Regions from separate parts of the Streptomyces sp. NPDC092952 genome, predicted to be linked through region 2. Evidence: riboswitches for the same ligand, from Rfam matches in the RefSeq annotation. Region 2 holds a riboswitch; each other region holds the start of a gene.

What was found. Region 2 has a riboswitch for thiamine pyrophosphate ahead of thiC (phosphomethylpyrimidine synthase ThiC). Riboswitches for the same ligand answer to the same signal wherever they lie in the genome.
Region 1: linked by a shared signal. The riboswitch ahead of ACIQGQ_RS21165 (thiamine ABC transporter substrate binding subunit) and the one ahead of thiC (phosphomethylpyrimidine synthase ThiC) in region 2 are both predicted to bind thiamine pyrophosphate.
Region 3: linked by a shared signal. The riboswitch ahead of thiO (glycine oxidase ThiO) and the one ahead of thiC (phosphomethylpyrimidine synthase ThiC) in region 2 are both predicted to bind thiamine pyrophosphate.

What each region holds. Positions count from the first base shown of each region.
Region 1 covers NZ_JBIVPT010000008.1:180,921-183,175, reverse strand. The annotation lists gene rlmN (23S rRNA (adenine(2503)-C(2))-methyltransferase RlmN) at 1-595, shown strand, start outside; TPP riboswitch at 695-811, shown strand; gene ACIQGQ_RS21165 (thiamine ABC transporter substrate binding subunit) at 885-1,994, shown strand; gene ACIQGQ_RS21160 (ABC transporter permease) at 2,090-2,255, shown strand, end outside.
Region 2 covers NZ_JBIVPT010000003.1:233,681-235,935, reverse strand. The annotation lists gene ACIQGQ_RS08785 (YibE/F family protein) at 1-906, opposite strand, end outside; TPP riboswitch at 938-1,071, shown strand; gene thiC (phosphomethylpyrimidine synthase ThiC) at 1,064-2,255, shown strand, end outside.
Region 3 covers NZ_JBIVPT010000005.1:260,935-263,189, reverse strand. The annotation lists gene ACIQGQ_RS15195 (NAD(P)/FAD-dependent oxidoreductase) at 1-628, opposite strand, end outside; TPP riboswitch at 712-824, shown strand; gene thiO (glycine oxidase ThiO) at 822-2,036, shown strand; gene thiS (sulfur carrier protein ThiS) at 2,033-2,255, shown strand, end outside.

The DNA of each region.
Region 1 (2,255 bases), on a different contig from region 2:
TCCGGCCAGGCTCTCCAACATCGTCTTCATGGGCATGGGCGAGCCGCTCGCCAACTACAACCGGGTGGTCGGCGCGATCCGCCGGCTGACCGACCCGGAGCCGGACGGACTGGGGCTCTCGCAGCGGGGGATCACGGTCTCCACCGTGGGCCTGGTGCCGGCGATGCTCCGGTTCGCCGACGAGGGCTTCAAGTGCCGGCTCGCCGTGTCGCTGCACGCGCCGGACGACGAGCTGCGCGACACCCTCGTGCCGGTGAACACCCGCTGGAAGGTGGCCGAGGTGCTGGACGCCGCGTGGGAGTACGCGGAGAAGTCCGGCCGCCGCATCTCCATCGAGTACGCGCTCATCCGGGACATCAACGACCAGGCGTGGCGCGGCGACCGGCTGGGCCGGCTGCTCAAGGGCAAGCGCGTACACGTCAACCTGATCCCGCTGAACCCCACGCCCGGCTCCAAGTGGACCGCCTCGCGGCCCGAGGACGAGCGGGCCTTCGTCGAGGCGATCGCGGCCCACGGCGTGCCGGTGACCGTACGGGACACCCGGGGCCAGGAGATCGACGGGGCCTGCGGGCAGCTGGCGGCGTCCGAGCGCTGAGCGCGCCGGGGTGTGTCCGGTCCGGCGGAGGACGGCCGGAACGGACACACCCCGGGGCGGTCGCCGGGGCCCGTGTAATCTGGGCCCGAAATCAACTTCATATTCCGACAGGGGAGCGCCACAGCGCTGAGAGTGCGGCACCGAGGACAGGTCGGCCGCAGACCCTCTGAACCTCGCCCGGGTCATTCCGGGTAGGAAGTTCGGTCATCAACTCATGCTGTTGCGCCCTGCCCGCTTTCCGCGGGTGGGGCCGCGTCTCTTCCTGGCCAAAACCCAGGAGGAATCCACAATGAGCACCACACGCAGGACCGGTCGGCTCGCGGTCTCGGCCCTCGCCGCCGCGGTCGGCGTCACCGCACTCGCCGGATGCGGAGGCTCCGACGACACGGCCGCCGGCTCCGGCGGCACCAAGGGCTCCGGCTCCAAGACCGTGACGCTGGTCAGCCACGACTCCTTCAACGCCTCCAAGGAGGTCCTGGCGGAGTTCACCAAGGAGACCGGCTACACCGTCAAGGTGCTGAAGAGCGGCGACGCGGGCGTCGCGCTCAACCAGGAGATCCTGACCAAGGGCTCGCCCCGGGGCGACGTGTTCTTCGGCGTCGACAACACCCTGCTCTCCCGCGCCCTCGACAGCGGGCTCTTCACCCCGTACGAGGCCAAGGGCCTCGACCGGGTCGCGAAGGACACGGTGCTTGACGCCGAGCACCGGGTCACCCCGGTCGACACCGGCGACATCTGCGTCAACTACGACAAGAAGTACTTCGCCGACAGGAAGCTCGCACCGCCGGCCGGCTTCGACGACCTGGCGAAACCCGCGTACAAGAACCTGCTGGTCACCGAGAACGCCGCTACCTCGTCGCCCGGCCTCGGCTTCCTCCTCGGCACGGTCGCGGCCTACGGCGAGGACGGCTACCAGGACTACTGGAAGAAGCTCAAGGCCAACGGCGTCAAGGTCGTCGACGGCTGGGAGCAGGCGTACAACGAGGAGTTCTCCGGTTCGGCGGGCGGCAAGAAGGCCAAGGCCGACCGGCCGCTCGTCGTCTCGTACGCCTCCAGCCCGCCCGTCGAGGTGCTGTACGCGAAGCCGCAGCCGGCCCAGGCGCCGACCGGGGTGGTCACCGGGGCCTGCTTCCGGCAGATCGAGTTCGCCGGGCTGCTGGACGGGGCGTCGAACGAGAAGGGCGGCAAGGCCCTGCTGGACTTCCTGATCAGCAAGAAGTTCCAGGAGGACATGCCGCTCAACATGTTCGTGAACCCGGTCTCCGAGGAGGCGAAGCTGCCGGAGCTGTTCACGAAGTTCGGTGCCACGGTGGACCGGCCGAAGACCGTCGCCCCGGAACTGATCGCCAAGAACCGTGAGCAGTGGGTCCAGTCGTGGTCCTCGCTCGTCGTGAAGTAACGAGGGCCGCGGGACGCGGGCCGGGACCGGGCGGCGGGGCCGCGCGCCCGGCCCGCGGTCCGGCCCTGCGGCGGGGCGCGACGCGGTTCGGCCTGATGGCCGTGCCCGTCGCGTTCTTCGCGCTGTTCTTCGCCTACCCGGTCGCCGCGATCGTCGGCCGGGGGCTGAAGGCGGACGGCGTCTGGCAGTTCGGGCGGATCGGCGAGGTGCTGGGCCGGCCGGAGATCCGCGAGGTGCTCTGGTTCACCTGCTGGCAGGCGC
Region 2 (2,255 bases):
GATGAAGAGCGACCCGAGCAGCCCGATCAGCAGCAACGAGACCAGCGTGCCGACCACCGCGACCGAGGTGCGGGCGGTCGGGCCGTGGCACATGTAGAGCGCGATCAGCATGATCGCGCTGGACCCGACCACCGCGACGAGCAGCGGATTCGAGCCCTGGAGTATGGCCGGGAGGATGAAGAGGGTCAGCACGGCGAACGACACGGCCAGCGCGATCAGCGCCATCACCCCGCGCATGCGCCCCACCGCGACCACGACCAGCGCGAAGACCCCGGCCAGCAGGGTCATCGGGAACTTCCGGGCCACATCCGTCACGGAGTACTGGAGCTCGCGGGGCGCGTCGGGGGCGTACGCGGTCACCACGCCCTGCCCCTCGCGCAGTTTGCGCGGCGAGTCGGGCTGGACGATCTCGGTGAAGGTCCGTCCCTTGTCCCGGCCGGTCGTCACCTCGATCGTCGCCTTCTCGCAGAGCCCCCGCTCCTTCCCCCCGGCCGGCGCGGTGGAGCCGTCGAGCGGCGTCTGAACAGCGTTCACGTCCTTGCAGTCCACCTTGGTGACGGTCACCACCTTTCCCTGCTGGGTCTGCCGGTCGAAGCCGACGCCGGTCCGCTCGTGCGGCGGCGTGCCGCCCGGCCAGAGCGCCACCAGACCGACGAGAACGGCGGTGGCGAACGGGATCAGTACGGCCGCGATGACCTTCCGCAGATGCCGGGAGCCGGGGGCGGCGGGGCCGTGGCCGTGGGAATGGCCGTGGGAGTGGTCGTACGCGGATCCGGGCGTCTGGTCGTTCGTGCGGCCGTGCGTTCTGTCGTGGGGTACGCCCTGAGACCGGGCCTGTGGTTCGTGGTCCGTGTGGGGAGAGGTCACCGGCCGATCATCGCAAGAAGGGCCGGGCCCTCTGTTCATCGCGCCGGACGGGGCGCTAGCGTGGAGGAACCTTTGCACACGCGGGAGCTCGGAGCACCGGGCTGAGAGGGCGCTGACATCCGTACGTCCGTACGGGACAGGCTGCGCCGACCGCCGAACCTGTTACCGGGTAATGCCGGCGTAGGGAGTAGGTCTCATGACCACATCGGACGCACGCACGCCTGCCTCGGACCAGAGCGTCGAGGCCGGGAAGTCCATCGGCTGGCACAAGGGATACGTCCAGGGCTCGCGCCCGGACCTCCGAGTGCCGGTCCGCCAGGTGCACCTCAGCAACGGCAAGGCCGTGACGCTGTACGACACGTCGGGCCCGTACACCGACCCCGCGGTCGACACCGAGGTCCGTCGCGGACTCGCACCGCTGCGGGAGAACTGGATCATCGCCCGCGGCGACACCGAGGAGTACCCCGGCCGCCCGGCCCGTCCCGAGGACGACGGGCTCAAGCACACCTCGCCTCGTGGAGGGCTGCGCAACCTCGACGCGGTCTTCCCCGGCCGCCCGAGGCTGCCGCGCCGCAGCGGCACCGGCCGGCCGGTGACCCAGCTCGCGTACGCCCGCCGGGGCGAGATCACCCCGGAGATGGAGTACGTGGCCATCCGGGAGAACGTCGAACCCGAGGTGGTGCGCGAGGAGATCGCGGCCGGCCGGGCCGTACTGCCGGCCAACGTCAACCACCCCGAGACCGAGCCGATGATCATCGGCAAGCGGTTCCTGGTGAAGGTCAATGCCAACATCGGCAACTCCGCGGTGACTTCCTCCATCGAGGAGGAGGTGGAAAAGATGACCTGGGCAACGCGCTGGGGCGCCGATACCGTCATGGATCTGTCCACCGGTCGCAACATTCACACCACCCGTGAGTGGGTTCTCCGCAATTCACCCGTTCCGATCGGCACCGTCCCGCTCTACCAGGCACTCGAAAAGGTGGACGGCCGGGCGGAGGAACTGACCTGGGAGATCTACAAGGACACGGTCGTCGAACAGGCCGAGCAGGGCGTCGACTACATGACCGTCCACGCCGGCGTACGCCTCCCGTACGTACCGCTGACCGCGCGCCGCAAGACCGGCATCGTCTCCCGCGGCGGCTCGATCATGGCGGCCTGGTGCCTCGCGCACCACAAGGAGTCCTTCCTCTACGAGCACTTCGAGGAGCTCTGCGAGATCCTCGCGAGCTACGACGTGACGTACTCGCTGGGCGACGGCCTGCGGCCCGGCTCGATCGCCGACGCCAACGACGAGGCGCAGTTCGCCGAGCTGCGTACGCTGGGCGAACTGAACGCCGTGGCCAAGCGGTTCGGCGTACAGACCATGATCGAGGGGCCGGGCCATGTCC
Region 3 (2,255 bases), on a different contig from region 2:
GCTCGGCGCCGCTCTGCTCGTACCAGGCGGCCATCGGGGCGGCGACCTCGGCGGGCAGCGCGCCGGCGAGCGGACGGTCGGCGGCCTCGATGACGGTGACCGCGCAGCCGGCGGCGCGGGCCGCGGTGGCGAACTCGGCACCGATCCAGCCCGCGCCGACGATCACCACGTCGTGCTGCTCGCCGAGGACCGGCCGCAGCCGGGCCGCGTCGTCCAGGGTGCGCAGCAGGTGGACGCCGGGGACGCCCTCGGTGCCGGGCAGGACGACCGGTTCGGCGCCGGTCGCGATCACCAGGACGTCGTAGGGGACGGCGCCCGCCCCGGTGTCCAGCTCGTGCGCGTCCGGCCGCACTCCGGTGACTTCGACGCCCAGGCGCAGTTCGATGTCCAGCGCCTCGAAGTCGATGTCGAACGCGGAGTCCTCGGCCTTGCCGAGCAGGACCGCCTTGGACAACGGGGGCCGGTCGTAGGGCTGGTGGGGCTCGGCGCCGATCAGCACGACCGGGCCGGTGAAGCCCTGCTCCCGCAGGGCCACCGCGGTCTGCACCCCGGCCATGCCCGCGCCGACGACCACGACGCGGCGCCCGGTCCGCCCGTCCGGCTGCTCTGACTGCTGCTGCTCGCTCACCCGTGACACCTTACGCATCTGATGATCAGTCAGGAAGGGGCGGGTTCTCGGCCCCGGCCGGAACGGGGTCTAGGCTGGCCCCGTAGAGCACTCGCGGGAGCCCGGACGCACCGGGCTGAGAGGGAGGCTGGCCGGCCTCCGACCGTACGAACCTGATCCGGGTCATGCCGGCGAAGGGAGGGGCTGGAAGCCCATGCGTTCCTCTCGGAGCGGAAGCGGGTACGACGTCCTCGTCGTCGGGGGCGGGATCATCGGTCTGGTGACTGCCTGGCGGGCCGCGCAGCGCGGTCTGCGCACCGCGGTCGCCGACCCCGAGCCGGGCGGCGGGGCCGCCCGGGTGGCGGCCGGGATGCTGGCCGCCGTCACCGAACTCCACTACGGCGAGGAGCTGCTGCTCGGCCTCAACCTCGCCTCCGCCGCCCGGTATCCGGCCTTCGTGGCCGAGCTGGAGGCGGCGAGCGGGCGGGAGACCGGTTTCCGCGCCTGCGGCACCCTGGCCGTCGCGCTGGACTCCGACGACCGCGCGCATCTGCGGGATCTGCACGCCCTGCAACGGCGTTCGGGGCTGGAGTCGGAGTGGCTCACCGGCCGGGAGTGCCGTCGGCTGGAGCCGATGCTGGCCCCGGGTGTGCGGGGCGGTCTGCGGGTCGACGGCGACCACCAGATCGATCCGCGCCGGCTGGCCGCCGCCCTGCTGACCGCCTGCGAGCGGGCCGGGGTGGTCTTCCACCGCGAGCGGGTGGTGCGGCTGGCCGTGACGGGCGGCCGGGCCGCCGGGGCGGTGCTCGCCGGGGGTACGGAGCCGGCGGCCGACCAGGTCGTGCTGGCCGCGGGCAGCCTCAGCGGCCGGCTGCCGGGGGTGCCGGAGGAGGCCGTGCCGCCGGTCCGGCCGGTGAAGGGCCAGGTGCTGCGGCTGACCGTGCCCGCCCGGTACGCGCCGTTCCTGAGCCGGACGGTCCGGGCCGTGGTCCGGGGCAGCCACGTCTATCTCGTACCGCGCGAGAACGGCGAGCTGGTCGTCGGCGCCACCAGCGAGGAGCTGGGCTGGGACACCACCGTCACCGCGGGCGGCGTCTACGAGCTGCTGCGGGACGCCCACGAACTGGTCCCCGGCATCACCGAACTGCCGCTCACCGAGACCCTGGCCGGTCTGCGCCCCGGCTCCCCCGACAACGCCCCGCTGCTGGGCCCGACCACCCTGCCCGGCCTCCACCTCGCCACCGGCCACCACCGCAACGGGGTGCTGCTCACCCCGCTCACCGGGGACGTCATGGCCGAGTTCCTCACCGGCGGCGAACCGCCCGAGCAGGCCCGCCCCTTCACCCCGCTCCGCTTCCCGTCCACCGGCCCCGGGAGCCCCGCCGCGGCTTCCGCCGCCTCCTCCGTACGTCAGGAGCAGCCCGCATGACCGAGCCCGTACCCCCTTCCGCGCCGCTCTCCGTCTCGGTGAACGGCGCGCCCCGGCCCCTCGCCGCGGGCACCACCCTGGAGGCCCTGGTCGCCACGTTGACCACGGCGCCCTCGGGGGTGGCCGCCGCCGTCAACGAGACCGTCGTCCCGCGCGGCCGGTGGGGCGCGACCGCGCTGGCCGACGGCGACCGGGTCGAGGTCCTGACCGCGGTCCAGG